One region of the Scandinavium sp. UTDF21-P1B genome, then DNA from elsewhere that is predicted to be linked to it. Evidence: predicted binding sites of a transcription regulator. Region 1 holds the regulator's gene; the other holds the start of a gene.
The links. Region 1 encodes Fur, which represses iron uptake genes when iron is present. Its sites were predicted from a motif close to ATAATAATGAGAACNACTATCAA; they were not measured.

Region 1 (16,219 bases):
GATAATGCCGCAGTAAACGTCTGCTTCATCAAAGATGGCGCCAGCAAGGCCCGGCTCGCGTCCGGTGATGTACGGCATCGCGTTATAGAGGTGTGTGGCGAAGGTGATGCCCGCACGGAAGCCCACTTTGGCTTCTTTCAGCGTGGCATTGGAGTGACCCGCAGAGACCACGATCCCGGCATTCACCAGACGAGTAATCACCTCGGCAGGTACCATTTCAGGCGCAAGTGTGACCTTGGTTATCACATCGGCGTTGGCGCAGAGGAAGTCCACCAGTTCATTGTCTGGTTTACGAACGTAATCCGGATTGTGGGTCCCTTTCTTGACGATGTTCAGCCACGGGCCCTCAAGGTGCAGACCGAGTGCCTGATTTGGGTATTTCGCCAGGTATTCACGCATTACGCGGATACCCTGCTTCATCAGGTCGTCGCTGGAGGTAATCAGCGTTGGCAGGTAGCTGGTGCAGCCAGATTTTTCGTTGGCTTTCTGCATGATTTCCAGCGTTTCAACGGTCACCGCGTCCGGGCTGTCGTTGAACTGCACGCCGCCGCAGCCGTTTAACTGCACGTCAATAAAACCGGGAGCGAGGATGGCGCCATTCAACGAGCGTTGCTCAATCCCGGACGGCAAGTCGGCCTGTGGGCAGATACGTTCAATCAGGCCATCGGCAATCACTACCGCATGGTCATCCAGAATTTCGTGGCCGGTATAGATTCGGCCCTGAGTTAATGCATACATTACGACCCCCGGTTCTTAAAAATGCGACCGCCCCTGAAAACAGAGGCGGGGATTCAATTACAGACCTTTGATGTTTTCAGCTTCTAATTCGTTGAAGTACTTCAGCGTCTTCACTTTCAGCTCCATGGTGGACGGCTCGTCACACACCATGACCGCTTTCGGATGCAGCTGCAGGCAGCTGATAGTCCACATATGGTTGACGTTACCTTCAACGGCGGCCTGCAGCGCCTGTGCTTTCTGGTGGCCCAGCACCAGAATCATCACTTCTTCTGCGTCCAGCAGCGTACCCACACCCACGGTCAGTGCGTATTTAGGCACTTGAGTCACGTCGCCGTCGAAGAAGCGGGAGTTTGCCACGCGGGTGTCATGAGTCAGGGTTTTAATGCGGGTACGGGAAGCCAGGGAAGAGGCAGGTTCGTTGAATGCGATGTGACCGTCGTTGCCCACGCCGCCCATGAACAGGTTGATTTTACCGTAGGAGCGGATTTTTTCTTCGTACTGGCGGCACTCTGCGTCGATGTCTGGCGCGTTGCCATCCAGCAGGTTAATGTTTTCAGCTGGAATATCAACGTGATCGAAGAAGTTGCGGTGCATGAAGCTGTGGTAGCTTTCCGGATGCTCCTTCGGCAGGCCAACATATTCGTCCATGTTGAAGGTGACAACGTGTTTGAAACTAACCTGGCCCGCTTTATGCATATCAACCAGAGCTTTGTATGCTGTGAGCGGGGTGCCGCCGGTTGGCAGACCCAGAACGAACGGACGATCCGCCGTTGGTTTAAACGCATTGATGCGGTTGACGATATGACGGGCGGCCCATTTGCCTACTTGTTCTGCTGTCGCCAGGGGAATCAGTCTCATTGTTCACCTCAATAGTTAATATAAACGGTTGGCGGATTGGCACCGAATCTCAGTTAAGAGTAACCTGGTTTGGCAACGAGAGGGGGCAATCCGTCCTGATTTTTCGAATGATAAAATAAGTTTTCCCTGTTAGCCAGTCGGATGAGGGGGGGATGACGATATTTGGTGATAAAAATCACAAAAAAGGTGCGTTTAATTTGCGAGACGAATTAATTTTCCACACACTCTCAAAGCAAGTGGTATGTCGCTGTGCTTTTAAGATAGTCACACTATAAAAATACGGCTTTAACGAAGTCGGATCGGGGTCTCATAGGGGGAAGAAAAGTGAGTGTTCTAGGTTATTTACAAAAAGTGGGCCGCGCACTGATGGTGCCAGTGGCCACGCTGCCTGCCGCAGCCATCCTGATGGGTGTCGGCTACTGGATTGACCCGGTAAGTTGGGGCGGCGATAACGCCTTAGCGGCGCTGTTTATCAAATCTGGCTCGGCCATCATCGATCATATGTCCGTGTTGTTTGCGATCGGTGTGGCTTACGGTATGTCCAAAGATAAAGACGGTGCAGCTGCGCTGACCGGCTTTGTTGGTTTCCTCGTTTTAACCACCCTGTGCTCTCCGGCAGCGGTGTCGATGATCCAGAAGATTCCTCTGGAGCAGGTCCCGGCGGCTTTCGGTAAGATCGAAAACCAGTTCGTGGGTATCCTTGTCGGTATTATTTCTGCTGAGCTGTACAACCGCTTCAGCGGCGTTGAGCTGCCGAAAGCGCTGTCGTTCTTCAGCGGCCGCCGTCTGGTACCTATCCTGACCTCCTTCCTGATGATCGCCGTTGCGTTCCTGCTGATGTACATCTGGCCGGTTATCTTCGGTGGCCTGGTGAGCTTCGGTGAGCACATTCAGAAACTGGGCTCTGCGGGCGCCGGTATCTATGCGTTCTTCAACCGTCTGCTGATCCCTGTTGGTCTGCACCACGCGCTGAACTCCGTATTCTGGTTTGACGTTGCCGGTATTAACGACATCCCTAACTTCCTGGGCGGTGCGCAGTCTATCGAAGCCGGTAAAGCGGTTGTCGGTATCACCGGTCGCTATCAGGCAGGCTTCTTCCCAATCATGATGTTCGGCCTTCCAGGTGCTGCGCTGGCGATTTACCAGTGCGCACGTCCGGAAAACAAAGCCAAAGTGCTGGGTATCATGATGGCGGGTGCCTTCGCGGCATTCTTCACCGGTATCACCGAGCCTCTGGAGTTCTCCTTCATGTTCGTGGCACCAGTGCTGTACTTCATCCACGCTGTGCTGACGGGTATTTCCGTGTTTATCGCGGCGAGCATGCAGTGGATTGCTGGTTTCGGCTTCAGTGCCGGTCTGGTGGATATGGTGCTCTCCTCGCGTAACCCGCTGGCGACGCACTGGTGGATGCTGATCCCTCAGGGCCTGGTGTTCTTCGTTATCTACTACGTGGTGTTCCGCTTCACCATCACCAAATTCAACCTGATGACGCCAGGTCGTGAACTGGCGGTTGCCGGTAGCGAAGAAGATGGTCAGGACGTGAATGTGAGCACCGGCAAAGAGCAGGATGCATCCGCGCTGGCTCGTCAGTACATTGCTGCCGTAGGTGGTTCTGATAACCTGACCGGTATCGACGCGTGCATCACCCGTCTGCGTCTGAACGTGAAGGATTCTTCTCTGGTTAACGAAGCGCTGGCCAAACGTCTCGGTGCGTCCGGTGTGATTCGTCTGAACAAAACCAGCGTGCAGATTATCGTGGGCTTCGTGGCAGAAAAAATTGCTAACGCGATGAAAACCACCGGCCACGTTGCCGCAGCAGAAGCAACTCCTGCTGCGGCGGCACCAGCAGCGGTAAAACCACAGGCTGTACCAAACGCAGCAGCGACTATTGCTGCGCTGGTATCCCCGGTTACCGGTGATGTTGTTGCTCTGGAGCAGGTTCCTGATGAAGCGTTCGCCAGCAAAGCCGTCGGCGACGGCGTAGCGGTGAAACCAACGGAGAAAACCGTCGTTTCTCCGGCAGCAGGCACCATCGTTAAGATCTTCAACACCAACCATGCGTTCTGCCTCGAAACCGAAAAAGGCGCGGAAATCGTTGTCCACATGGGCATTGATACCGTTGCGCTGAACGGCCAGGGCTTTACTCGCCTGGTGGAAGAGGGTGCGGAAGTGGTAGCCGGTCAGCCGGTTCTGGAAATGGATCTGGACTTCCTGAACGCCAACGCACGCTCCATGATCAGTCCAGTGGTGTGCAGCAATATCGACGACTTCAGCGGCCTGGTAATCAAGGCGCAGGGTCAGGTCGTTGCAGGCGTCACGCCGCTGTATGAGATTAAAGGCAAATAATCGTTCCTGAGTAAATCTTATGTGCCTTAGCGGCGGGGGAATTCCTCCGCCGCTTTTTTTTGCAGCAAATGCTCCCATTATTTTCATCAGATACGTATTTTCCGTAACTAAGGGTTGTCACTACGTCCGGCTTATAAGATCATATGCCGTTATATGTTGTTTACGCCTTGAGGAACCCGCGATGAGTGAGGCTGAAGCCCGCCCGACTAACTTTATTCGCCAGATTATTGATGAGGATCTGGCCAGTGGTAAGCACACGACCGTTCACACCCGTTTTCCGCCAGAGCCGAACGGGTATCTGCATATCGGTCACGCTAAATCGATCTGCCTGAACTTCGGCATCGCCCAGGACTATCAGGGTCAGTGCAACCTGCGTTTCGATGACACCAACCCGGTGAAGGAAGACATCGAATACGTTGAATCGATCAAAAATGACGTCGAGTGGTTAGGTTTCCACTGGTCTGGCGATATCCGCTACTCCTCGGACTATTTCGATACCCTGCATCAGTACGCCGTTGAGCTTATTAATAAAGGTCTGGCGTATGTCGATGAACTCTCTGCAGAAGAAATCCGCGAATACCGCGGCACGCTGACTGCGCCGGGTAAAAACAGCCCGTACCGCGATCGCAGCGTGGAAGAGAACCTGGCGCTGTTTGAAAAAATGCGCGCCGGCGGTTTCGAAGAAGGTAAAGCGTGCCTGCGCGCCAAAATTGATATGGCGTCATCCTTCGTCGTAATGCGCGATCCGGTGCTGTACCGCATCAAATTCGCCGATCACCACCAGACCGGTAGTAAGTGGTGCATCTACCCGATGTACGACTTCACCCACTGCATCAGCGATGCGCTGGAAGGGATTACTCACTCCCTGTGTACGCTTGAGTTCCAGGACAACCGTCGCCTGTACGACTGGGTACTGGATAACATCTCCATTCCGGTTCATCCGCGTCAGTACGAGTTCTCTCGTCTGAATCTGGAATACACCGTGATGTCCAAGCGTAAGCTGAACCAGCTGGTCACCGACAAGCATGTGGAAGGCTGGGATGACCCGCGTATGCCAACTATTTCAGGCCTGCGTCGTCGTGGCTACACCGCAGCGTCCATCCGTGAATTCTGTAAGCGTATCGGCGTCACCAAACAGGATAACACCATCGAAATCGCGTCGCTGGAATCCTGCATTCGTGAAGATCTGAACGAGAACGCACCGCGCGCGATGGCCGTTATCGATCCGGTTAAGCTGGTTATCGAAAACTACCAGGGCGAAGGCGAAATCGTCACCATGCCGAACCATCCGAGCAAACCGGAAATGGGCAGCCGTGAAGTGCCGTTCAGCCGTGAAATCTGGATCGATCGCGCTGACTTCCGCGAAGAAGCGAACAAGCAGTACAAGCGTCTGGTGATGGGTAAAGAAGTGCGTCTGCGCAATGCCTACGTGGTGAAAGCGGAACGCGTTGAGAAAGATGCAGAAGGCAATATCACCACTATTTTCTGCACTTACGATGCCGACACCCTGAGCAAAGATCCGGCCGATGGCCGTAAAGTGAAAGGCGTTATTCACTGGGTGAGCGCACAGCATGCGCTGCCGGTTGAAATTCGTCTTTACGATCGTCTGTTCAGCGTGCCAAACCCGGGTGCCGCGGAGGACTTCCTGTCCGTCATCAACCAGGACTCTCTGGTGATCAAACAGGGTTACGCTGAACCTTCCCTGAAAGCCGCTAAGGCGGGCGTTGCGCATCAGTTCGAACGCGAAGGTTACTTCTGCCTCGACAGCCGTTACAGCACCGCTGATAAGCTGGTCTTCAACCGCACCGTTGGCCTGCGCGATACCTGGGCGAAAGCGGGCGAGTAAGCTTGCTGCTTTAAGTCCTGAAAGCGTCGCTTCGTGCGGCGCTTTTTTTATGCCATTTTCGCGATGCGAAATAATCTCATTTCTGCTACTGAAACACTTATCGGCTCTGTTACATATTGCCACCTGCCCCATTTACTGGGCTGCTGACAAACCCCTGCTATTAGCGGTTCCTGCCATTTTGTCTCGCACTTGTACTTTGTAACAAAACGCAATCAAATATGTGCGCACTGTCATACTCTTGCGCATTCGTGCGGAAAAAGGATTGATAATTCGCGTCGCGAAAAATAGTCTACTGACATAGCGTCAGGCCCTTTCTGCCTCGCTACTTTTTTGCAGTGCTTATTTTATCGCTTTCGCCTTTTGCGACGGCGTTTTTAAAGTCAAAGAGGATATACACATGCGTACGTTCAGTGGCAAACGTAGTACGCTGGCGCTGGCTATTGCCGCCGTCACCGCAATGTCGGGCTGGGTTGCATCTCCGCAGGCCAGTGCAGCAGGATTCGTAGACGATTCAACGTTAACCGGCGGCATCTATTACTGGCAGCGTGAGCGTGACCGTAAAGACGTCACTGACGGTGACAAGTACAAAACCAACCTTTCTCACTCGACCTGGAACGCCAACCTCGACTTCCAGTCTGGCTTCGCCGCTGATTTCATCGGGCTTGATATCGCCGCCTTTACCGCAATCGAAATGGCCGAATCTGCCGAAAGCGGCCACCCGAACGAAATCGCGTTTTCCTCTATCAATAAGGGCTACGACGAAGACTACTCCGGTGATAAGAGCGGGATTAGCCTTTATAAAGCCGCTGCGAAATTTAAGCTTGGGCCTGCCTGGGCTCGTGCGGGTTACATTCAGCCAACCGGCCAGACGCTGTTAGCGCCGCACTGGAGCTTTATGCCTGGCACCTATCAGGGTGCTGAAGCCGGGGCGAACTTTGACTACGGTGATGCGGGCGCGCTGAGCTTCTCGTACATGTGGACCAACGAGTACAAGGCACCATGGCACCTTGAAACCGACAAGTTCTACCAGAATGACAGGAAAACCAAAGTCGATTATCTCCACTCCATCGGTGCGAAGTACGACTTTAAAAATGACCTCGTTCTGGAAGCCGCATTTGGTCAGGCGCAGGGCTTTATGGATCAGTACTTCGCCAAAGCCAGCTACAAATTCGACGTGGCCGGTACGCCACTTTCTACCAGCTACCAGTTCTATGGTGCACGTGACACCGTAGATAAAAACACCGTCAACGATATTTACGACGGTACCGCATGGTTACAGGCTCTGACCTTCGGCTACAAAGTGGCTGACGTGGTTGACCTGCGCCTCGAAGGGACATGGGTTAAGGCAGAAGGCCAGCAGGGCTTCTTCCTGCAGCGTATGACGCCAACCTATGCTTCCTCCAACGGTCGTCTGGATATCTGGTGGGATAACCGTTCCGACTTCAACGCCAACGGCGAAAAAGCCGTGTTCTTCGGCGGAATGTATGACCTGAAAAACTGGAACCTGCCAGGCTGGGCGGTGGGCGCTTCCTACGTTTACGCGTGGGATGCTAAACCGGCGGACTGGATGATCAACAGCGCAGGGCAGAAAGAGAGCATTGCCTCAAACAAAATCAAAGAGTCTTCCTACAGTCTCGATGCGATGTACACCGTCCAGGAAGGGCGCGCCAAAGGCACGCTGTTCAAGCTGCACTTCACTCAGTACGACAACCATTCAGATATCCCAAGCTGGGGCGGTGGCTACGGCAACATGTTCCAGGATGAGCGCGACGTGAAATTCATCGTTATCGCTCCGTTCACCATCTTCTGATAAGCGACGCGGCGGGCACGATGCCTGCCGCGTAACCATGAGGTCGTATCATGAAAAAATTGATTCTCGTCGCGATTATGGCGTCCGGGCTGGTGGCTTGTGCACAGCCGCAGGCACCGAAAGAAGACAGCAAGCTGAAAGCCGCCTACAGCGCCTGTATTAATACCGCGGAAGGCAATCCGGATAAGATTGAAGCCTGCCAAAGCGTGCTGGATGTGCTGAAGCAGGAGAAGGAGCACAAGCAGTTTGCCGAACAGGAAACGGTGCGCACGCTGGATTATCAGCAGTGTATCCAGGCGACCCGTACGGGTAACGATCAGGCAGTGAAGGCGCGCTGCGATAAAATCTGGCAGGAAATTCGCAGCAACAATACCCCCGCGCCGTAAGCCTTATTTCAACTCTGTTTTTGCCCCAAAATATGCCCATAAAAAAAGCCAACCGTCAGGTTGGCTTTTGCTTTTGCACGAGCGTCGATTATTTATCGGCGGCGTCGTGGGCGTGTTCATCTTCGCGGCAGTCGCCTTCAGCGCAGTGGCCGTAAAGATAAAGGCTGTGGTTAGTCAGACGAATGCCGTGCCTGGTGGCGATTTCACGCTGGCGTGCTTCAATCGAGTCATCACTGAATTCGATAACCTTGCCGCAGTCGAGGCAGATCAGGTGATCGTGGTGATGCTGCTGAGTCAGTTCGAAAACAGATTTACCGCCTTCGAAGTTGTGGCGGGTGACAATTCCGGCATCGTCGAACTGGTTCAGAACGCGATAAACCGTTGCCAGACCAATTTCCTCGCCCATATCGATCAGGCGCTTATAGAGGTCTTCCGCACTGACATGGTGATTGTCCGGCTCCTGAAGCACTTCCAGAATTTTAAGACGCGGAAGCGTGACTTTCAGGCCTGCCTTCTTTAATGCGATATTGTTGTCAGTCATGCGGAATCAGTCCTGTTGCTAGGCGATACACTTCCTTATTGGAAGTATTACTAAGAATGAATTCAGGATAATGCGTCTCATTATAGAACTGCGAAGTCTAAATGAAAACTGCAAACCCTGAGCAAAGTATGCTTTTCAGAAACGAGGCATCATCTGCAAAGCGAAACATCCGACCTCGTTAAAACAGCTGACATTGTACAGACATGTGCTCAAAAGTTAAAAATTTGTAGCGATTAATTTGATTGCTTTTATCTATTAATTTTACGGAACTTATCGCTAATACGGCGCAACCTGAGCGCTGCGCCATACGTTTATCAGGCGTTTTTGATCTCTTCGAGGTGCAGCTCTTCAGAAATCTGCTTAACCCACTTTTCAACGCGCTCAGCGGTCAGCTCCGGCTGACGGTCTTCGTCGATGGCCAGGCCCACAAAGTGATCGTCATCGGCCAGGCCTTTAGACGCTTCGAAATGATAACCCGCCGTTGGCCAGTGGCCGACGATGGTTGCGCCGCGTGGTTCGATGATGTCGCGGATGGTGCCGAGCGCATCACAGAAGTATTCTGCGTAATCTTCCTGGTCGCCGCAGCCGAACAGGGCCACCAGTTTGCCGTTGAAGTCTACCTCTTCCAGCGTCGGGAAGAAGTCGTCCCAGTCACACTGTGCTTCACCGTAGTACCAGGTCGGGATACCCAGCAGCAGAATATCGAAGCCTTCAAGATCTTCTTTGCTGCTTTTGGCAATGTCATGCACTTCAGCTACATCTTTACCAAGCTGCTTCTGAATCATCTTCGCGATATTTTCGGTATTGCCGGTGTCGCTGCCGAAGAAAATGCCTGTAATTGCCATGAGTAAAATAACCTCTTGAAACGTAATGAAATGATGGTGGAATGTTGCCCACAGATAAAGGCAATGATAGCAGGAGGAGAAGGGCGCGGGAACCGCAATCGCGCCGGACTGCACTCTCTGCTACATGAAAGTGATTTTTTGTCGGATTTTCAGACGAGTTTCTGGCTTCGCAACGCAGCCAACTGATGCATCAGTATTTCTTCAATCAGCTCGCTGCGGCTCATGTTTCTGGCTTCAGCCAGCTCGTTGAGCGCATCGACCGCTTCGTGATTGAGCTTTAGCTCAACGCGCTTGAGACCATTGCTTTTGTCGCGCTTCAGCTGATTACGCTTATTAATGCGTAACTGTTCGTCGCGCGAGAGCGGATTGGTTTTCGGCCTTCCCGGGCGACGCTCGTTTGCGAACAAATCTAATGTCGTTCGGTCCGTTTGTTCTTTTGCCATGATTCAGAGTGACTTCGGGGAAACAAGCCGCCGGACGACAGGCCCGGCGCAGATAGCGCGCAATCATACATCAGCGAAACCCCCACGCCAACGCCGGGAGCCACAATGGCGCTTGCTTGCTCGGATTTTAATCATTCCGCCAGATAGCGGCGAACAGCGCGCAGTACCGCGTCCGGTTTTTCAGCGTGGACCCAGTGCCCGGCACCGGCAATCACGTGTGCACGAGCCTGCGGGAATTGTGCCAGCAGCGTGTCGCGATACTCGGTGGTGACGTACGGAGAATTTCCGCCTGCAATAAACAGGGCAGGGTGGTCCCAGGCCGGAATCGTCTCCCAGCCGACAATATGCGGATACTGATCCCACAAAACCGGCACGTTAAAGCGCCATGCGCCACCGACGAAGGACTTCAACAGGAACTGAACCACGCCTTCTTCCTTTATATGCTGCCGCATTACTTCGGCGGCCTGCTGTCGTGTGGAAACGCCCGCTTCCGTCACCGCGTTAATCGCGGCAAAAATTTCATCGTGACGACGCACCTGATAATCCACTGGCGCAATGTCGATAGCCACCAGTTTTCCCACGCGTTCCGGTGCCAGGGCGGTAAACGCCATCACCGCCTTGCCGCCCATGGAGTGCCCAACCAGGGTGGCCTGCTCAATATCGTGAGCATCCAGCGTATCAAGTAAATCCTGAGCCATTGCCGGATAGTTCATGTCCGGGCTTCTTTCCGACAAGCCATGGTTGCGCATGTCGACTTGCAAAATATCGTGGTCGGTAACCAGGTCGCGGGCGAGGATCCCGAGGTTGTCCAGGCTGCCAAAAAGGCCGTGAACGAGGACGATGGGAGAATTAGTGTGCTGGTTTTGTGCAGATTGCGCTCGGCTGTTTAATTTCATGGCAAAGTTCTTTTTTTCGCTACGTCGGGTTAGGGTATCATGTTGAACATTCTGCCGCCCGGCTGCAACACTCAGTAGTCGTCTGAGTTTTTGCCGACACGCTATCCGCTGTTGGGTTTTGTCCCTATAATCCCAACGACTTGTATTCAGCAAAGAAATATCACTGGATTAAGATGAAAACGATCGAAGTTGATGACGAACTCTATGGCTTTATTGCCAGCCACACTAAGCACATTGGCGAGAGCGCATCCGACATTTTACGGCGCATGCTGAAAATTTCTGCCGTAGCCCAGAGTGCAGCCCCCGTTGTCAAAGAGACCCCGGCCCCGAGCGCTGCGCCGGTCGTTGCGGCGGCGGTGAAAAAAGCCTCTTCTCCGAAGGACAACGTCCGCGCCGTGCGTGAACTGCTCCTTTCTGATGAATACGCCGAGCAGAAAAAAGCGGTCAACCGCTTCCTGCTGGTGCTGACTACACTTTACTCCTTAGACAACAAAGCATTTGCCGAGGCCACAGAGTCGCTGCACGGGCGCACGCGCGTCTATTTCGCTTCCGATGAAGCGACGCTGCTGAAAAACGGCAACCAGACCAAGCCTAAGCAAGTGCCTGAAACCCCATACTGGGTGATCACCAATACCAATACCGGTCGTAAATGCAGCATGGTGGAGCACATCATGCAGTCAATGCAGTTCCCTGCGGAGCTGATTGAGAAGGTTTGCGGCACTATCTAACCCTTGCATAAGAAGGACCAGGCAATGGCAACTCATCCCCGTGCAGGCCAGCCTGCACAACAGAGTGATTTGATCAATGTCGCCCAGCTGACGTCTCAGTACTACGTGCTGAAGCCGGAAGTGGGTAACGCAGAACACGCGGTGAAATTCGGTACCTCCGGCCACCGTGGAAGTGCAGGTCGTCATAGCTTCAACGAACCGCATATTCTGGCGATTGCCCAGGCGATTGCGGAAGAGCGTGCCAAAAATGGCGTCACCGGACCGTGCTACGTAGGTAAGGATACCCACGCGCTGTCAGAGCCGGCGATCATTTCCGTACTGGAAGTGCTGGCGGCTAACGGTGTCGACGTGATCGTGCAGGAAAATAACGGCTACACGCCAACCCCTGCCATCTCTAACGCTATCCTGGTTCATAATAAGAAGGGCGGCGCGCAGGCGGACGGGATCGTTATCACGCCATCGCACAACCCACCGGAAGATGGCGGCATTAAATATAACCCGCCTAACGGTGGCCCGGCTGATACCAACGTGACCAAAGTGGTGGAAGACCGTGCCAACGCGCTGCTGGCCGATGGCCTGAAGGGCGTGAAGCGTCTCTCTCTGGATGCGGCTTATGCGTCCGGCCACATTAAAGAACAGGATCTGGTGCAGCCGTTCATTGAAGGGCTGGCGGATATCGTCGATATCAAAGCGATTCAGAAAGCCGGCCTGAAGCTGGGCGTTGATCCGCTGGGCGGTTCCGGGATTGAATACTGGAAGCGTATTGCTGAGTTCTACAAGCTCGATCTGACCATCGTTAACGATCACGTCGATCAGACCTTTCGCTTTATGCACCTCGATAAAGATGGCGCAATCCGCATGGACTGCTCCTCAGAGTGCGCGATGGCGGGCCTGCTGGCGCTGCGTGAAAAATTCGATCTGGCCTTCGCCAACGATCCGGATTATGACCGTCACGGCATTGTGACCCCCGCGGGTCTGATGAATCCAAACCACTATCTGGCCGTTGCCATCAACTACCTGTTCCAGCATCGTCCACAGTGGGGCCAGGACGTGGCCGTCGGCAAAACGCTGGTATCGTCTGCGATGATTGACCGCGTGGTGGAAGACCTGGGCCGCAAGCTGGTGGAAGTGCCAGTAGGTTTCAAATGGTTCGTTGACGGTCTGTTCGACGGCAGCTTCGGCTTCGGCGGCGAAGAGAGCGCGGGCGCGTCGTTCCTGCGCTTCGACGGCACGCCGTGGTCAACCGATAAAGACGGTATCATTATGTGCCTGCTGGCGGCTGAAATCACAGCCGTGACCGGCAAGAACCCGCAGCAGCATTACGACGAACTCGCTGATCGCTTCGGTGCGCCAAGCTACAACCGTTTACAGGCATCGGCAACCTCTGCGCAGAAAGCCGCGCTGTCAAAACTTTCCCCTGAAATGGTCAGCGCCGATACCCTGGCGGGTGACCCGATCACCGCTCGTCTTACGGCTGCGCCGGGCAACGGTGCCTCCATTGGCGGCCTGAAAGTGATGACCAAAAACGGCTGGTTTGCGGCGCGTCCTTCCGGTACGGAAGATGCGTACAAAATCTATTGCGAAAGCTTCCTCGGCGCGGAACACCGTAAGCTGATTGAGAAAGAAGCGGTAGAGATTGTCAGCGAAGTGCTGAAGAACGCCTGACGTTCAGCAATGAAACAGGCCCGGCCAGCGTTAGCGCTTCCGGGCCATTTTTTTATGCCGGGGGCAGTTCGTTTGCCCGGCCTGCAGAGTCATGCTGATTGGCAGGCCCGGTAAGCGCAAGCGCCACCGGGCATGTTTCAGCCGTGTTTATTGGTCAGCTCAAAACGAGGCGACACCAGCCCGTAGAGCGTCCAGCCCAGGAAGGTCACGATCGCGCCATACAGCATCGCTTCTTCACCTGACGAGTAGAGCGCATAGAAGCTGTACATCGCCCCAAGAAACGCCACCGCATTCGCTGCTTTCGCTTTACCCGGCGCGACCTCTGCCACTTTCTGAATAATAACCAGCGCCGCCATCGACAGAATATAAGGAATGATGTTGGTCACCACCGCCAGATTGACCAGCACGTTGAACTGGTTATTCAGCGACGGGCTAATGGTCATCAGCGACAGACCTGACTGGATGACGACAATCGCCAGCATCCCCTGAACCGGCGCTTCAGCGCGGGAGAGGCGAGAGAATATTTTCGGGAAGTAGCCTTCATCCGCCGAGGATTTGAACACCTGCGCGATGGTGAACTGCCAGCCAAGCAGAGAGCCGCAGCACGACATCACCATCAACCCCATGATGACTTTGCCCACTTCCGGGGTGAACATCTGCGCAAATGCCAGCCCGAATGGAGCAGTGGAGTTTGCCAGATCGCTGTTGGGCACAATCCCGGCGATAACGTTGGTGGAAACGATATAAATCACCGCTGCTCCGAGCGTGCCGCCGAGCACGGCAATCGGTACGTTGCGTTCCGGGTTTTCTACCACGTCGGTATTGGCACAGGCAGATTCCAGACCGAGAAACGCCCAGAGCGTCATTGCAATAGAAGAGCCTACTGCGCTAAAGAACGGAACGTGGTGCGGGTTCCAGGACTCAACGTAGAGCGTCGGGCTGAACCAGAACCAGCCAATGACGCAGAGGCCGACCACAGGAATGATCACACCCCATACGGTCACGCTGCTGATTTGGCCGGTGATGCGCGCACCGCCAAAGTTGGCAATGGTGCACAGCCACAGCACGCCAATAGTGGCGAGCCCAATCTGCAACGGGCTCAGCGTGACGCCGAACAGTTCGGTGCCGTAGCCCACGGCGGAAATGGCAATCGCCACGTTGGCAATCAGCAGCGACACGCCGTAGGTGTAGTTGGCCATAAAGTTGCCGGATTTGCCAAAAGCGTACTCCGCATAGCCGCCCATGCCGCCGGATTTACGGCTGAACATCCCGCATTTCGCGAAGGCCCATGCCAGCGCCGTGGAGCCTACCGCGGTCACCATCCAGGAGATGATCGAGATGGTGCCAACCTCGGCGAGCTTGGTCGGCAGCATGATTATCCCTGAGCCCATCATGTTAACCATGGTCAGGATGGTGAGCTGAACGACTCCCATCTTGTTAGATTTACTCATAATGTTTCCCCTTTCAGCAGCGGCTGGTGGGCGTTACGCGTTTTAATGACGTTGCACCATACCTGTTTGCGGCCATCCACTTCTGCGATGTAAACCCCTTGTAGCTCCGGTGCGAAGCCGGGCAGCAGATTGATGCCTTCCTCCAGAGCGGTGAAATAGCGCAGAACGGCACCACTCCAGATTTCACCCGGTACCACGCACAGCACACCCGGTGGATAAGGGAGCGCGCCTTCGGCAGCAATTCTTCCCTCCGCCTGCGGCAAAGAGACCAGTTCGACTTCACCGCGCAGGTAGGCGTAGTTAGCACTCTGAGGATCGATACTAACCTGTGGGAAATGCGCTTTGCGGAACATCTCTTTTTGCAGCTGCTTCACGTCATGCCGCGCGTAAAGCTGATGCATTTCCAGGCACAGCTGGCGCAGGCTGTACCCGGCGTAGCGCTGTTCGTGCTGCCGGTAAAGCGAAGGCAGCACTTCCTGAAGAGGGGCATCTTCATCGAGCAGTTTTTCAAAACGCACCAGCAGCGCAACCAGCTGCTGCAGCTTGGCCATGTCTTCGGCAGGCGTCAGCAGGAACAGAATGGAGTTGAGATCGCACTTCTCTGGGATCACGCCGTTTTCACGCAGGAAGTTGGCAAGTACGGTCGCCGGAACGCCGAAATCTTCATACTCGCCACTGGCGGTGTTGATGCCCGGCGTGGTCAGCAGCAGTTTGCACGGATCGACGAAATACTGATTCTCTGCATAGCCTTCAAATGCATGCCAGCGCTCGCCCGGAACGAAATGGAAGAAATGCAGGTTGTTAGCAATCTCTTCTGTCGGATAAGCGTGCCAGGGTTTGCCATCAACGACCGGCGGAACAAACGGGCGAAGATGATGACAGTTTTCAAGAATCAATTTACGGGCTTCAATGCCGTTGGTGACGCAATCCATCCACATGTTGCGCCCGCTCTGGCCTTCATGCATTTTAGCGTTAACGTCCAGGGCGGCAAACAGCGGATAGAACGGGCTGGTGGAGGCGTGCATCATAAAGGCGTTGTTCATCCTTTTATGCGGCACGTAGCGAGACTGACCCTTAATGTGGCTGTCTTTTTTGTGGATTTGCGAGGTTTGCGAGAAGCCAGCCTGCTGCTTATGCACGGACTGAGTCACCATGATCCCCGGATCGTTTTCATCCAGCTCCAGCAGAAGCGGCGAGCAGTCGGCCATCATTGGAATAAACTGCTCGTAGCCGACCCACGCTGAATCAAACAAAATGTAGTCGCACAGATGCCCAATCTTATCGACCACCTGGCGGGCGTTATAAATGGTGCCGTCGTAGGTGCCCAGCTGAATAACCGCCAGGCGGAACGGCCGGGCTTCACGGGCTCGCTGCGGGGCAACTTCGCTAATCAGCTCCCGCAGATAGCGCTCTTCAAAGCAGTGGGCGTCGATGCCGCCAATAAAGCCGTAGGGATTACGGGCGGTTTCCAGATACACCGGCGTGGCACCCGCCTGCAACAGCGCGCCGTGGTGGTTAGATTTGTGATTATTACGGTCAAACAGCACCAAATCACCTGGCGTCAGCAGCGCGTTAAGCACCACTTTGTTTGAGGAAGATGTCCCGTTGAGAACGAAGTACGTTTTATCGGCATTAAAGACTTTCGCCGCATGCTGCTGCGCCACGC
Region 2 (16,219 bases), on a different contig from region 1:
TGTCGGTGCCGTCGTCGGCGGCTGGCTGGCAACCATGTTCGGCATCGGCAGCGTGAACGGTTTCAATATGCACAGCTTCCTGGTAGCGGTTGTGGGTGCCATCGTGGTGCTGATTGTCTTCCGACTTCTGCGCCGCAACGCATAAGCAATAACGAGTAATAAATAAAAGGGCAGCCGAATGGCTGCCCTTTTTCGTACACGCAAGCGAAGCGCTGCCGGGCAATGGGCCGCAAATTGCTTAAAAATCATACCCCACGGTGGCAATCACCGAGCGCTCTGCACCCCAGTAGCAGTTGTTGGTGCCATAGCAACCAGAAAGATATTCACGGTCGGTCAGGTTGTTGGCGTTAACCTGCACATATGCACCTTTGAGAGCAGAACTCCAGGCCCCAAGGTCGGCGCGGATCATCGCATCAATCAACGTGGTCGAGGGCAGGCGTTCAGTGTTGGTATCGTCTGCCCACTGTTTACCGATGTAGCGCACGCCTGCCCCCGCGCTGATGCCGAAATCGAACTGATAATGCGCCCACAGGGAAGCCATCTGATCCGGCGTCAGCTGTGGCGTGTTGTTATCGGTGCCGTCTTTGGTATCGGCAAAGCGCAGGCGGTTCCAGGTATACCCGGCAATGGTGCTCAGGCGCGGCGTCAGCTGATTACGCGCTTCCAGCTCAACGCCCTGCGAATGCACTTTCCCGGCAGGCAGGAAGGTGGCAGTACCGATGTTTGGGTCGCGGGTCGCCACGTCCTTTTGCGTCAGATCGTAAACTGCAATGCTGTAGAGGTCAGCGCTGCCCGGCGGCTGGAACTTCAGACCGGCTTCATACTGCTCCGCCGTGGTGGGCTTCAGCAGATTGCCATCAGGACCGGAGAGCATCGCAGGCGTGATCGCCTGACTGTAGCTCAGGTAGGGCGAGAGGCCATTTTCGAAGGCGTAAAGCAGCGAGGCGCGGCTGCTGATGTGGTCATCCGAGCGCCGCGAGGAGGTCCCAAAAGTGTCGCTGACCTGCTGCGAGACAATGCGGTCGTAGCGGGTGGAGAGATTCGCATGCCAGCGGTTCCAGACCATTTCATCCTGCAAATAGACACCTGCCTGATAGTAGCGACGGTTGTTATCGTCGCTGTAGGTTACGGTGTGCCCGGTCTGCGGCGTGGAGTACGTCCATGGATCCAGCGGTGAAGCCCCGCCTGCGCCGCTCCACAGGTCATTGCGGAAACGGTGATATTCGCCGCCCAGAATCAGCGTGTGCGCCACCTCGCCAGTCGTGAAATCGGCCTTCAAGCGGTTGTCGGTTGACCAGCCGTCCAGCGAACCTTCCGAGCCGCTGTAGCCGCGGGCCAGCATGTCGCTGTCGCCGACCCAGCCCACCTGATACACCTGATCGAGCTTCACGTTGGAGTGGGTATAGCTGCCGCTTGAATGTACCGACCAGACGTCGCTGAACTGGTGGTCGAACTCGTAGCTGTAAATCTGTTCCCGGCGCTGGTAGCCGTCGCCCGGATCGCCCTCGTTGGTATGATTGCCGAGCCTGCGTCCGTTGTGCTCGTAGCGTGTGCCGTCCAGCGGCAGCGATCCGTGATAGCCGCCCGACGGATCTTTTTGCAGATAGGCGCGCAGCAGCAGGCTGGTGTCGGAGTCCGGCTGCCAGAGCAGCGACGGGGAAATGGCGTAGCGCTCCTCGCGGGTGTTGTCGAACTGCATGTCGGTATTACGGGTAATCCCCATCAGGCGATACGCCCACTGGTCGTTAATAGCGTCGGTGTAATCAAACGCTGCGCCTTTGGTGTTCTGGGTGCCGCCAAACGCCTGAAGGTGGCCTTCGGAGGTGAACAGCGGGCGCTTAGAGGTGAGATTTACCAGCCCGCCCGGCACGCTCTGGCCGTACAGCGCGGAGGAGGGGCCTTTAATCACATCAATGCGATCGAGGAACCATGGGTCAATCTGCACGATGTTGTGGCTGCCACCATCGCTCATCAGACGCATACCGTCGAGGAAAATATTATCGACGTCACCGCCGTGGTAGCCCCGTAGCGAAATAGCGTCGAAGCGGGTCGCCGCGCCGCCAAAGGTGCTGTAGACGCCTGGCGTATAGCTCAGCGCCTGGCTGACGTTAGTGATGCCCTGATCTTCCATCTGCTGACGCGTCACCACGGACACCGACTGCGCGGTGGTGATTAAGGGCTGATCGGTTTTGGTCGCGCCGGTTGACGTTTTAGCGCTATATCCCTGAGTCGGGGCAGTGGCAGATTCTACCGGCTGTGCCGTCACCACAACCGTTTCTTCAGAGAAGGCGGCGCAGGGGAAAGCCAGCGCCAGCGCGCAAAGCACCGACGAGCGTTTAAGAGGCAAAGTGTTAGTCATCACATCATCCTGAGAAACACGGTCTGGCACTCCTGTACGCCGCCGTGTCAAATCGTGCGAAAATGTCAGTTTTCGTTAAAAAGAATGCGAATTATTATTGTTTGCGTTAATTGAATCAAGCGAAGAAGTCACGAGGTGACTACCATTTTGGGTAGTAGCGCTGGGGAATTGCCAGGTGGCGGCTGAAGCCCTGGCTGGCCTACAAAAACAGCCGGATATAGCATCTGGCTCACAGGCCGGGCAAGCCTGCGCCGCCCGGCAATGTCGCCGTTTATTGCGTTTTGGTGGTGGGAGCGGCAGCCGCTGGCGCTGGCCGCGTTTTCGGCACGTCGTCGCACGGTTTCTCTTTCGGACAGATCAGATCGAGCATCTTCAGCGTCACGCCGTTACTCCAGCCAAAACCGTCCTGGAGCGGATATTCCCCACCGCCGCCTCCGGTGCCGGTGGAGGTGATGTCATACTTCTCGACCAGCTTCTGCTGGCTGTCGTAAGTGTGCTGCACGTTGGTGAGAAAACGCCAGCTCACCTCCATTGCCAGCGTCTCTTTACCGTAATTCTGCAGGCCTTCGGTTGCCACCCATTGCAGCGGCGCCCAGCCGTTCGGCGCGTCCCACTGCTGGCCGCTGTTGACCGTGGTGGTGGTGATACCGCCAGGTTTCAGCAGGCGTGATTCCGTTACGGCAGCGACTTTCGCCGCGCGGTCATTAGACGCCGCATGCACGTAAAGCGGGAACAGCGCCGCGGCGGTCAGTTGATTACGCGTCTTTTTGGTTTTCAGATCGTAATCGGCGTACCAGCCCTCTTTGTCGTTCCACAAATATTTCTCTATCGCTTTCTGGCGCTCGTTTGCCAGCGTTTCATAGCGGGTGGCTTTGGTATCGTCCCCCGCAGCTTTGCTGGCGGTAGCGATGATTTTTTCCATCCGGAACATCAGCGAGTTGAGATCGACGGGCACAATGCTGGTGGTGCGAATGGAGCTGAGTTTTTGCGGGTCGTCCATCCAGCGCGAACTGAAATCCCAGCCGGAGGCGGCAGCAGAGCGCAGATCGCGGTAAATCTCGGTGGCCGGACGATTCGGATTGCTTTTGGCGGTGTTGACGTCATCCAGCCAGGATTCCGGGCGCGGCGTGTCCTTATCGTCCCAGTAGCGGTTCAGCAGGACGCCATCCTCCAGCTTCACCACGCGCTTATTCGCCGAACCGTTTTGCAGCGCGTCTGCACCGTCCATCCAGTAAGCGTGCTCTTTTTCCATCTGTGGCAAATACGTTTTCAGTGCGTCGCTGTCGTGTGTGGCAAGCAGTTCCACCATCAGCGAGAAGAACGGCGGCTGTGAGCGGCTCAGGTAGTAGCTGCGGTTGCCGTTGGGAATGTGGCCCCAGGTGTCGATTTCATAGCCGAAGTTAGCGACCATATCCTCGATTTTGTCCCAGTGGCCGCTCTCCGCCAGCCCCAGCATGGTGAAATAGCTGTCCCAGTAATAGACTTCGCGAAAGCGCCCGCCGGGCACCACATAGGGCTTCGGCAACGGCAGCAGGGAATCCCATTTTTCGGCGCTGTCGGTGGTACGCGTCAGCACGGGCCAAAGTCCGTCGATATGGTCGCGCAGGCTTTGATCCTTCGGCGGCACGTACTTGTCTTTTTCCTCGGGGAGAGTGAAGTTGACCTCAACAAAGTGGCGCAGGTCAAAGCTGCTCTGGGCGCGCTGCATCCTGTAATCGGCCAGGATCATCAGCGGATCGCTTTTGGGCACGGCGTCGGCAAAGGTTTTTTGATCGGGAAACAGCTTCGCGCTCTGCACATCGTTAAATAACGGGCCTAATAAAACATCCGGGGATTGAGGTTGCGCCTCATCGGCCTGCGCATAAGCCAGGCCCAGCGAAAACAGCGCCCCCCCAAGTGCCAGCCGCAGGGCGAGGTAGAGGGTATCTGGGCGGCGCAAAGCGGGTTTATTCATTGTCGGTTCTCCTTTTTAATAGCGCACATTCCGCTGCCTGTAACCATAGACGAAACTCATTTACGTCGCGTGTCGGGGATAACACTTTTCGCTTTTTCGACTAATTTCCTATACCGCTGAAACGTGGGGGATAAAACAAAAAATGCCCTCAAATCATCCGCCAGAATCTCCGGGATCGCTTTTGCAAAACCCGCGTCTGTACTCCCCGTTCAGGAATATTCAGCGCGTCATCTTCATCTGTTTATCGTTTTTCTGTCATTAAAGCGTCACGCGCAGCGCTGTTAATAACCCACGGCGAAAACCAGCAACGTGGAACTCTTATGAACAACGCTCGCGCCCTTTTTTCCCTGAACGATTACCCGCTCCAGCCGCAGCCGCTCCCGGCAAATCTGCGTAAAGTGCTGAGCGTGAAAAATCTCTGCAAATCCTATAACGCTCAGCAGACGGTGCTGAACGACATCAGTTTCGACCTGCATGCCGGAGAAATGGTGGGCATTGTCGGGCGAAGCGGGGCGGGGAAATCCACGCTGCTGCACGTGCTGAACGGCACGCATACCGCCACCGAAGGTGAAATCTTAAGCTACCCGGAAGTGGGCATGCCGCGTGATGTCTCCCATCTCAGCGGACGCGCCCTGAACCAGTGGCGCAGCGAATGCGGGATGATTTTCCAGGACTTCTGCCTGGTGCCGCGCCTCGACGTGCTGACCAACGTGCTACTCGGCCGCCTGAGCCAGACTTCCACCCTCAAATCCCTGTTTAAGGTCTTCTCAGACGACGACCGCGCCCGGGCAATTGCCCTGCTCGAATGGATGAACATGCTGCCGCACGCGCTTCAGCGGGCGGAAAACCTCTCCGGAGGGCAGATGCAGCGCGTGGCGATTTGTCGGGCGCTGATCCAGAACCCTTCTGTGCTACTGGCCGATGAACCCGTTGCTTCACTCGATCCCAAAAACACTCAGCGCATCATGAACGTGCTGCGTGAGGTCAGCGAGCAGGGCATCAGCGTGATGGTCAACCTGCACTCGATTGAACTGGTTAAAACTTACTGCACCCGCGTAATTGGCATTGCGCAGGGGAAAATCGTCTTTGACGGCCATCCGGACGATCTGAACCCGGATGTGCTGCAACAGCTTTATGGCGATGACATTAGCCAGATCCACTGAAACATACCTTCTCTTAAGACAACACGGGCAATGATAATGACTAAGCACATGAAGCGCACATTAACACTTTCCGCGATGATGGCTGGGCTGCTGGTGGCCGGGCATGCCGCGGCAGAACAGCCGAAAGAGCTCAATCTGGGCATCCTCGGCGGGCAGAATGCCACGCAGCAAATTGGCGATAACCAGTGCGTGAAGGATTTTCTCGACAAGGAGCTGAACGTCGACACTAAACTGCGCAACTCCTCTGACTATTCCGGCGTCATTCAGGGTCTGCTCGGCGGCAAAGTCGACGTGGTGCTGAGCATGTCGCCGTCGTCCTACGCTTCGGTGTACATCAATAACCCGAAAGCGGTGGATATCGTTGGCATCGCAGTGGATGACAAAGATCAGTCCCGCGGCTATCACTCGGTGGTGATCGTCAAAGCCGACAGCCCGTATAAAACCATCGACGACCTGAAGGGCAAGTCCTTCGGCATGGCCGACCCGGACTCCACCTCTGGCTTCCTGATCCCGAATCAGGCGTTCAAGAAAAAGTTCGGCGGCACGCCGGATAACAAATACAACAACTTCTTCTCCAGCGTTACCTTCTCCGGCGGCCACGAGCAGGACATTCTCGGCGTGCTGAACGGCCAGTTCGCAGGCGCAGTGACCTGGGCATCCATGGTGGGTGACTACAACGACGGCTATACGGCTGGTGCGTTCAACCGCCTGATCCGCATGGATCACCCGGACCTGATGAAGAACATCCGGATTATCTGGCAGTCGCCGCTGATCCCGAATGGCCCGATTCTGGTGAGCAACAGCCTGCCGACGGACTTCAAGGCCAAAGTGGTGGATGCAGTGAAGAAGCTGGATAAGGAAGATCACGCCTGCTTTATCAAGGCGATGGGCGGCACCCAGCATATCGGCCCGTCGACGGTGGCGGACTTCCAGCAGATTATCGACATGAAGCGCGAACTGGTTAACGCCCGTTAATCAGGCCATTTCACCTCCCTCGCGCGGTTGGCGGGGGAGCGTTCATCCCGCGAGTGAACATGCAGAATACTGAATTCGAACGTTATTACCACCAGATAAAGGCCCGCCAGACGCGCGATACCTTCACTTGGTCGGCCCTGCTGCTGGTTCTCTGGTTTGCCGCCGGGCAGGCCGCCGAGTTTAATCTCCTCACCATCTTGCACTCACTGCCGAACTTCTTCGATTACATGCTGGAAACGGTGCCGACGCTGCACGGCGGCCTGCTTTTCGCCGATTCGCACACCAAAGGATCGCTGGCGTACTGGGGCTATCGTTTACCCATTCAGCTGCCGCTGATTTGGGAAACGCTGCAGCTGGCGCTGGCGGCAACGCTGGTGGCGGTGGCCATTGCGACAATCCTTGCATTCCTTGCGGCGCGAAACGCCTGGGCACCGCTCGGCGTGCGAATGGCTATCCGCGCGCTGGTGGCGTTTTTGCGTACCATGCCGGAGCTGGCGTGGGCGGTGATTTTCGTTATGGCGTTTGGCATTGGTGCGATACCGGGCTTTCTGGCGCTAATGCTGCACACCGTTGGCAGCCTGACCAAGCTCTTTTACGAGGCTATCGAAAGCGCGCAGAACAAGCCGGTTCGTGGGCTTACGGCCTGCGGAGCCACGCCCGTTCAGCGGATGCGCTTCGCGCTCTGGCCGCAGGTGAAGCCCATTTTTCTCTCCTACGGCTTTATGCGGCTTGAAATAAATTTCCGCTCATCAACCATTCTTGGGTTAGTGGGGGCGGGCGGCATCGGCCAGGAGTTGATGATCAACATTAAACTCGACAGATACGACCAGGTGAGCATGACGCTGCTGCTGATTGTAATCGTCGTTTCGCTGCTCGATATGCTCTCTGGCCGCCTGCGCCAGCGGGTGCTGGAGGGGAACAAATGAAACAGTGGCAAGCGGTGACGGATACCGCGCAATACCGGGAAACGCATGCGGCGCTGTTTCGCGTGCAGGGGCGCTATCTGCGCCATATCGGCCTGCTCGCGCTTGCGGCCTTGCTCTATTACGTCTGGTTCTTCATCCAGTTCGGCATCAGCTACGAGCAGCTCACCAGCGGCATGGCGCAGCTCGGGCGCTATTTCTTTCGCATGTTCGTCTGGCATGATTTCCTTAACTGGCCGTTTGGCTACTATTTCCGCCAGATTGGCATCACGCTGGCTATCGTCTTTTCCGGCACCCTCACTGCGACGGTCATTGCGCTGCTGCTTTCGTTTCTTGCGGCCCGCAACATCATGCGCGGCCCGGTAACGCGGTTTGTGGCGATGTTTGTGCGCCGCCTGTTCGACCTGCTGCGCGGAATCGACATGGCGATTTGGGGGCTGATATTCGTGCGCGCCGTGGGGCTTGGCCCGCTGGCGGGCGTGCTGGCGATTATCATGCAGGACACCGGTTTGCTCGGGCGCTTATATGCTGAAGGGCATGAAGCGGTGGAGCGTGCGCCGGGTCGTGGCCTGACGGCGGTTGGCGCTAACGGTCTGCAAAAGCACCGTTTCGGTATTTTCACCCAGTCATTCCCGACGTTCCTGGCGCTGAGCCTCTATCAACTGGAGTCCAACACCCGCTCAGCGGCGGTGCTGGGCTTCGTTGGCGCGGGCGGTATCGGGCTGATCTATGCCGAGAACATGCGCCTGTGGAACTGGGATGTGGTGATGTTCATTACCCTGCTGCTGGTGGCAGTGGTGATGACGATGGATGCGCTGTCGTCGTGGCTTCGCCGTCGCTACATTACCGGGGCGACGGTGCCGTTGTATAAAGCAGGGGAGTAATCATCGGGCGGGTGGGCGCGAAAAAACTCGCCTCGGGACGGGGCGGGCAATGGTATGATTGCGGCCTGAACGTCAGCCGCTGGCTGATACCGATGCATTTACCGGAATACTGACCGTGACCTCTTTTGCTGAACTTAACGCGCTGCCTGATGAACAACTGAACAACCTCACCGAGCTGGGCTATCTCACCATGACCCCGGTGCAGGCGGCGGCGTTACCGGCCATTCTTGCGGGGAAAGACGTCCGCGCGCAGGCGAAAACCGGCAGCGGCAAAACCGCCGCGTTTGGCCTTGGCCTGCTGCAACACATTGACGCCAGCCAGTTTATTACCCAGTCGCTGATCCTCTGCCCGACGCGCGAGCTGGCCGATCAGGTGGCGAAAGAGCTGCGCCGTCTGGCGCGCTACATGGCTAACATTAAAGTGTTGACCCTGTGCGGTGGCCTGCCGTTCAGCGTGCAGCGCGACTCGTTAATTCATGCGCCGCATATCATTGTGGCAACGCCCGGTCGTCTGCTCGATCACCTGAAAAAAGAGACCGTCAGCCTCGACGCGTTGCAGACGCTGGTGCTGGACGAAGCCGATCGCATGCTGGATATGGGGTTTGCCGATGCCATTGATGAAGTACTGAGCCACGCCCCGGCGAAGCGCCAGACGCTACTGTTCTCGGCCACCTGGCCGAAGGCGATTGCGGCGATCAGCACCCGTTTTCAGCGCGAGCCGGTGACGGTGGAAATCGATACCGTCGACGAACTTCCTGCGGTGGAGCAGCAGTTCTACGAAGTGTCGCGCAACGGCAAAATCCGCCTGTTGCAGCAGCTGCTGAGCAAGCACCAGCCCGCATCCTGCGTGGTGTTCTGCAATACCAAAAAAGATTGTCAGGCCGTCTGCGATGCGCTGACCGAAAGCAATCAGAGCGTGCTGGCCCTGCACGGCGACATGGAGCAGCGCGATCGTGACCAGACGCTGGTGCGTTTTGCGAACGGCAGCAGCCGCGTGCTGGTGGCAACCGACGTCGCGGCGCGCGGTCTGGACATTAAAGCGCTGGAGATGGTCATCAACTTCGAGCTGGCGTGGGATCCGGAAGTGCACGTGCACCGTATCGGGCGTACCGCGCGCGCCGGGCAGAGTGGCCTTGCCATCAGCTTCTGCTCGCCGGAAGAGGGCCAGCGCGCCGCTGTCCTTGAAGAGATGCTGAATATGAAGGTGGAATGGCAGCAGCCGCCTGCGGGCATCACCGTTGCGCCGCTGGAAGCCACAATGGCGACGCTGTGCATCGACGGCGGTAAAAAAGCCAAAATGCGTCCGGGCGATATTCTGGGGGCGTTAACCGGTGATATGGGCTTAGACGGGGCCGACATCGGCAAAATCGACATTCACCCGATTCACGCGTTTGTCGCGGTGAAACAAAGCGTAGCCCGCCATGCCTGGAAGCAGCTCCAGCAGGGCAAAATCAAAGGCAAGTCGGTGAAGGTGCGTCTGTTTAAGTAATCCTTTCCGCCCGTTTGCATGGGCATTGCCCGGTGGCGGCTGCGCCTGACCGGGCCTACGGGGTTTGCCGTTTGTAGGCCGGATAAGCGTAGCGCCATCCGGCAACGGGATTAACGCATCATCGGCAGATTAAGCTCATGCTTTTTCGCGCACTCAATGGCCTGCTCGTATCCGGCATCGGCATGGCGCATCACGCCCGTTGCCGGGTCGTTCCACAGTACGCGCGCCAGACGCTTGTCGGCTTCCGGTGTGCCATCACAGACAATCACCACCCCGGCGTGCTGTGAGAAGCCCATGCCAACGCCGCCGCCGTGATGCAGGCTGACCCAGGTTGCGCCGCCAGCGGTGTTGAGCAGGGCATTCAGCAGCGGCCAGTCGGATACGGCATCAGACCCGTCGCGCATCGATTCTGTTTCGCGGTTGGGTGAGGCGACGGAGCCGCAGTCGAGGTGATCGCGGCCAATCACAATTGGCGCTTTCAGCTCGCCGTTGCGCACCATTTCGTTAAACGCCAGCCCGGCCAGATGGCGTTCGCCGAGGCCAAGCCAGCAGATACGCGCCGGTAAGCCCTGGAAGGCGATGCGCTCCTGCGCCATATCCAGCCAGCGGTGCAGGTGGGCGTTATCCGGGAACAGCTCCTTCAGTTTGGCGTCGGTTTTACGAATATCTTCTTCATCGCCGGAAAGCGCCACCCAGCGGAACGGGCCTTTGCCCTCGCAGAACAGCGGGCGAATGTAGGCGGGCACAAAGCCCGGGAAATCGAAGGCATTTTTCACGCCTTCCTCAAGCGCCACCTGGCGAATGTTGTTGCCGTAATCGACGGTTGGCACGCCCATATGATGGAAATCGAGCATCGCCTGAACGTGTACCGCCATCGAGGCGCGGGCGGCTTTTTCCACGGCCTTCGGCTGCGTTTCCCGCTCATCAAGCCAGCGCGTCACGCTCCAGCCTGCCGGTAAATAACCGTTAATCGGGTCATGGGCAGAGGTCTGATCGGTGACGATGTCCGGACGCATACCGCCTGCCTGCGCACGCTTCACCAGCTCCGGCAGGATTTCTGCGGCGTTGCCGAGCAGGCCGACGGAAATGGCTTTCTTCTTCGCCGTCGCATCAGCAATCAACGCCAGGGCCTGATCGAGATTCGTTGCTTTGTAGTCGACGTAGCGGGTCCGAATGCGGAAGTCGATACGCGACTCCTGGCACTCAATTGCCAGCACCGATGCGCCCGCCAGAACGCCCGCCAGCGGCTGCGCGCCGCCCATGCCGCCCAGTCCGGCGGTGAGGATCCATTTACCGCTCAGATCGCCGTTGTAGTGCTGACGTCCCGCCTCGGCGAAGGTTTCGTAGGTGCCCTGTACGATGCCTTGTGCGCCGATGTATATCCAGGAGCCCGCGGTCATCTGGCCGTACATCATCAGCCCGGCTTTATCGAGTTCGTGGAAGTGATCCCAGTTGGCCCAGTGCGGCACGATATTGGCGTTCGCCAGCAGCACGCGCGGGGCGTCGGCGTGGGTGCGGAACACCGCGACCGGCTTACCGGACTGAACCACCAGCGTCTCTTCAGGGTGCAGAGCTTCGAGCGAACGCAGGATCTGCTCGAAGCATTCCCAGTTGCGTGCGGCCTTGCCAATCCCGCCGTACACCACCAGATCTTCCGGGCGTTCGGCCACGTCCGGATCGAGGTTGTTCTGAATCATGCGGTAAGCGGCTTCAATCAGCCAGTTGGCGCAGTGCAGTTTGTCGCCGTGAGGGGCGCGAACCGTACGGGAGAGAGCAGTAGTCTGAGGCGTGGTCATGGCAGTCCTTCCTGAGTCAGTGTCGGTGATCGGTAAACGCCGGAACGTTTGTTATGAATATGTAACAATAAAAGCGATGATGTATAGGCTTGTCTATACAACTTGATGCATATTGCAAACGGGATCACATTCGGCCTTATAAACGTCTGGAAAGACAAAGGGTTATAAGATGCTGATCTCAGCCAGTAACAGCAGTGCATCGTCGGAACGCGGCAAAACGATGCCTGGACAGTCGCCCTGCCATGCGATGCCGCTTCGTGTATGGCACTGTTTTCCGGCGAGTTCCCATGTTCCCTGAAGCACAAACGCCACACCTTCCTGAGCGGGGGAATGCGCCGAGCTGACAACCTGAACGGAGGCAGAAGCCCGGCCGCGCCGGGTCATGATGTTGAAATCCAGCCCCGCGCCCGCGATCCCTTCCGACCTTAACGGCCACTCTCCGGCAAACGCCCACGGCTGCCAGCGCTCAAGCTGATGATTGATCTCATTACCGCGTAGCCACAGCGGCCCGCCTTCCAGCAGCGTGATGACCCGATCCACACCCTCGAACAACGAAAAAGGACCGTCCGCGTTCAAAGTTGCCAGGCTTGCCCGCCAGAGAAACGGCGCATCGGGAGAGGGGACTTTGATGATTTCGCGGGTTTCTCCGCCGCCATTCTGCCAGCGACTCACCGGCAGCGTGTCAAAACTGAAGGGGAAAATCATGAGGCTAACTCCCTGGTTTTCTGAGCATTAAGCTGTTTTAATGCCACATTTGATATTCATTTTGATTACAAATTATTTACAACATGGCTCACAAATCCATCATTCGGCGAGTGTGATGAAAAGTCAATGGTTGTATATACATGTTCTGTCATCTGTTGCACGCCGTGCCGCACAGCATCAAACACGCTAATGAAATCAGGAGAATCATCATGAAGCAGCGCACCACATTTCGCGGGATCTGTCTGACCACTCTGCTTTCAGGGCTATTGCTGAGCGCCACAGCCGTACAGGCGAAGGAGTGGAGCTCGATAACCATCGCCACCGAAGGCGGGTATGAGCCGTGGAACCTGACGCTGCCGGGCGGCAAGCTGAGCGGTTTTGAGCCAGAGCTGATGGAAAATCTCTGCAAGCGAATGGGCATCCAGTGCAAGCTGGTGGTACAGAACTGGGATGGCATGATTGCCGGGCTGAATGCGGGCAAATATGACGTGATCATGGATGCGATTGTGATCACGCCTGAGCGTAAAAAGGTAGTCAGCTTCACCGTGCCTTACGCCAGTACGCCTGCTTCGTTTATCACCGTGAAGGGCAACCTGCTGCCGCCTGCGCCAGCCATCAAGCTGCACGATGACGAAAAAGAGATTCAGGCAGCCATTGCGCCACTGAAGGCTGCGCTGAAGGGCAAAACCATCGGTATCGCCTCCGGAACGGTCTACACGCCGTTTATCGACAAGTACTTCAAAGACGTGGCGGACATTCGCGAATACAACAGCTCCGCCGATGCGATTCTGGATTTGCAGTCCGAACGCATTGATGCGGTCTTTGACGACATCACCTTCGCCAACTCCACGCTCGCCCGTCCGGAAAACAGCAATCTGACCTTCAGCGGCCCGCAGCTGGCGGGGCCCATCTGGGGTGAAGGCGAAGCGATGGGCCTGCGCCCGGCGGACGCTGATCTGAAAGCGAAACTGGATGCTGCGATCAAGGCTGCGCTTGCCGACGGCACGGTGAAAAAGCTGAGCGAAAAATGGTTTAAAGCCGACGTCACGCCATAAGCGAGGTTTCTCATGCTGAATCTGTTAGGTCTGGGCGACGACGGCTGGGGAAGACTTATCCTCAGCGCCACGCTGACCACGCTGTTGCTCTCCATTGCCGCGCTGCTGGTGGGCGCGGTAGTCGGTGGAGTGATTGCCTCCGCCAAACTGTCATCGCACGCGCCAGCCCGCTGGCTTGGCGCGGCTTATTCGGTGGTATTTCGCGGTATTCCGGAACTGCTGATTATCTACCTGTTCTATTTCGGCGGCTCCGGGCTGGTGTCGCTGATTGGCCAGATGTTTGGTGCCGACGGCTTTATCGAAGTGCCGCCGTTTCTGATTGGTGCGCTGGCTATTGGCTTGATTTCGGCCTCTTACCAGGCTGAAGTGTACCGTGCAGCGCGCCTTGCGTTGTCTCCTGGCGAAGTGGAGGCGGCGCAGGCCATTGGCATGCCGCGCTGGCGCATTCTCCAGCGCGTGATGCTGCCGCAGATTTTCCGCTACGCATTACCGGGGCTGTCGAACGTCTGGCAAATGAGCCTGAAGGATTCTGCGCTGGTATCGGTGACCGGTATCGTCGAGCTGATGCGCGCGAGCCAGATTGCGGCAGGATCGACCCGCGACTACTTCCTGTTCTATCTGATTGGCGGCGGCTGCTATCTGCTGCTGACCCTGCTGTCGAACCGGGCGTTTATCAAAGCGGAAACCCGGCTGAACCGCGCCTGGCAGCGCCGTACCGTGGCCCAGGCTTAAGGAGCGCATATGGCTATCGATCTGGCTTTTCTCAGCGACACCTTCCTGAAACTGAGCGCCGCGCTGCCGGTGACGCTCGGGCTGTTTATCTGCTCCTTTCTGCTGGGCGGCCTGCTGGCGCTGGGCATTCTGGCGATGCGGATGAGCTCATGGCGTGCGCTGAACGGCTTTGCCCGCGGCTACATTCTGGTGTTTCGCGGCTCGCCGCTGATGATTCAGCTGTTTCTGGTCTATTACGGCCTTGGGCAGTTTGGCGTGATCCGCCACAGCTTTATGTGGCCGCTGCTGCGAGAACCCTTTATTTGTGCAGTGCTGGCGCTTTCGCTTTGCACGGCGGCGTACACCGCTGAGATTCTGCGCGGCGGCCTGCTGGCGATCCCCGTCGGGCAAATTGAGGCCGGGCGTGCTTGCGGAATGTCGCGCTGGCTGCTGCTGCGACGGATTATTGCTCCGGTGATGCTGCGCTATGCGCTCCCGGCGTACTCCACCGAAGCGATTCTGCTGGTGAAGTCGACGGCGCTGGCAAGCCTTGTCACCGTCTGGGACGTTACCGGCGTCGCGCAGCAGATTATTCAGCGCACCTACCGCACCATGGAGGTGTTTCTCTGCGCTGCGGCCATCTATCTGATCCTCAACTTTATTATCGTTCAGATCTACGCGTGGCTTGAGCGCCGCCTTACGCCGCATACCCGCCAGAGTTCGCGCACCCTCGCGCTGAAGCCTGCGACCAAAGGAGAATAACATGCAAGATTTGCGTCCCGTCACCCTGTCGGTCAGCGGTATTCAGAAGTCCTTTGACCAGTTGGAGGTGCTGAAAGGCATCTCGATTGAGGCCCGCAAGGGCGATGTGATCTCCATTCTCGGGGCCAGCGGTTCGGGGAAAAGTACGCTACTGCGCTGCATTAACCTGCTCGAAACGCCGGACGCGGGCGTGGTGAGCGTGGGCGGCGAAACCATCGAAATGAAGCAGCATGCGCGCGGGCACCGGCTGGCGGCAAATCCAAAGCAGATTGAGCACCTGCGTTCGCGCCTCGGCATGGTCTTCCAGAGCTTCAACCTCTGGTCACACATGACGGTATTGCAGAACGTGATTGAAGGGCCGCACTACGTCCTTAAACGTAACAAGCGTGAATGTATTGAGCAGGCGGAACAGCTGCTCGATCGCGTTGGCCTGCTGAACCGCAAAGATTATTACCCTGCGCAGCTCTCCGGCGGGCAGCAGCAGCGCGTAGCGATCGCCCGTGCGCTGGCGATGGATCCGGAAGTGATGCTGTTTGATGAACCAACGTCGGCGTTGGATCCGGAACTGGTGGGCGAAGTGCTTAAGGTGATGCGCAGCCTGGCAGAAGAGGGCCGCACGATGTTGGTCGTAACCCATGAACTGGGCTTCGCCCGTCACGTTTCTAACCGCGTGGTGTTCATGCATCAGGGCAATATCGACTGTGAAGGTTCGCCGGATGAGCTGTTTGGCGAGCAGGGCTCGCCGCGCTTCCGCCAGTTTATCTCCAGCCACTATCAGAAGGAACAGTCGCTGTGAACGCAACGGTAGAGTGGGGCGATAGGCCGTTACGCTGGCAGGATGTGGCGAGCGTGGCGCGGGGTAAAGCGACTTTAACGCTGAGCAACCGTGCCCGGGAGCGCATTGCGCAGGGCCGTAGAATTGTCGATTTGATTGTCTCTTCAGGCCACGTGGCCTATGGCGTCAACACCGGACTGGGCGCACTGTGCAATATCAGCCTGCCGGAAGACCAGCTTGGACAGCTTTCCCGCAATACGCTGCTGAGCCATGCCTGCGGCGTGGGCGAGCTGCTCGATGAGGCGCAGACCCGCGCCATTATGTGCGCCGCGGTGGCGAACTACAGCCACGGCAAATCGGGGATTTCGCTGGCTATCGTCGACCAGCTGCTGGCGTTCCTCAATCAGCAGATCACCCCGCAGGTGCCCTCGCAGGGTTCTGTCGGCTACCTGTCGCACATGGCGCATATCGGCCTCGCGCTGATGGGCGTGGGCGAGGTGCTTTGGCGTGGAGAAAAAATCCCGGCGCAACGGGCGCTGGCAGAAGCCGGGCTGAAGCCGATTAATCCTGGCGCAAAAGAGGGGTTAAGCCTGGTCAACGGTACGCCGTGCATGACCGGCATGGCCTGTCTGGCGCTGGATGACGCGCAGCGTCTGCTGGACTGGGCT

Region 2: the regulator Fur is predicted to act here: its motif matches at 2,438-2,460, upstream of AB1287_RS17980 (TonB-dependent siderophore receptor).

Annotation. Positions count from the first base shown of each region.
Region 1 covers NZ_JBFLVD010000008.1:169,351-185,569, forward strand. The annotation lists gene nagA (N-acetylglucosamine-6-phosphate deacetylase) at 1-738, opposite strand, end outside; gene nagB (glucosamine-6-phosphate deaminase) at 796-1,596, opposite strand; gene nagE (N-acetylglucosamine-specific PTS transporter subunit IIBC) at 1,921-3,942, shown strand; gene glnS (glutamine--tRNA ligase) at 4,124-5,788, shown strand; gene chiP (chitoporin ChiP) at 6,186-7,598, shown strand; gene chiQ (ChiQ/YbfN family lipoprotein) at 7,649-7,984, shown strand; gene fur (ferric iron uptake transcriptional regulator) at 8,073-8,525, opposite strand; gene fldA (flavodoxin FldA) at 8,840-9,370, opposite strand; gene ybfE (LexA regulated protein) at 9,520-9,813, opposite strand; gene ybfF (esterase) at 9,945-10,709, opposite strand; gene seqA (replication initiation negative regulator SeqA) at 10,883-11,437, shown strand; gene pgm (phosphoglucomutase (alpha-D-glucose-1,6-bisphosphate-dependent)) at 11,462-13,102, shown strand; gene potE (putrescine-ornithine antiporter) at 13,240-14,553, opposite strand; gene speF (ornithine decarboxylase SpeF) at 14,550-16,219, opposite strand, start outside.
Region 2 covers NZ_JBFLVD010000025.1:11,581-27,799, reverse strand. The annotation lists gene AB1287_RS17985 (GlsB/YeaQ/YmgE family stress response membrane protein) at 1-145, shown strand, start outside; gene AB1287_RS17980 (TonB-dependent siderophore receptor) at 239-2,359, opposite strand; gene AB1287_RS17975 (alpha,alpha-trehalase) at 2,631-4,313, opposite strand; gene phnC (phosphonate ABC transporter ATP-binding protein) at 4,634-5,476, shown strand; gene phnD (phosphonate ABC transporter substrate-binding protein) at 5,525-6,451, shown strand; gene phnE (phosphonate ABC transporter, permease protein PhnE) at 6,511-7,377, shown strand; gene phnE (phosphonate ABC transporter, permease protein PhnE) at 7,374-8,258, shown strand; gene dbpA (ATP-dependent RNA helicase DbpA) at 8,374-9,747, shown strand; gene hutU (urocanate hydratase) at 9,858-11,543, opposite strand; gene AB1287_RS17940 (HutD family protein) at 11,706-12,248, opposite strand; gene AB1287_RS17935 (transporter substrate-binding domain-containing protein) at 12,458-13,303, shown strand; gene AB1287_RS17930 (ABC transporter permease) at 13,316-14,035, shown strand; gene AB1287_RS17925 (ABC transporter permease) at 14,045-14,776, shown strand; gene AB1287_RS17920 (ABC transporter ATP-binding protein) at 14,778-15,572, shown strand; gene AB1287_RS17915 (HAL/PAL/TAL family ammonia-lyase) at 15,569-16,219, shown strand, end outside.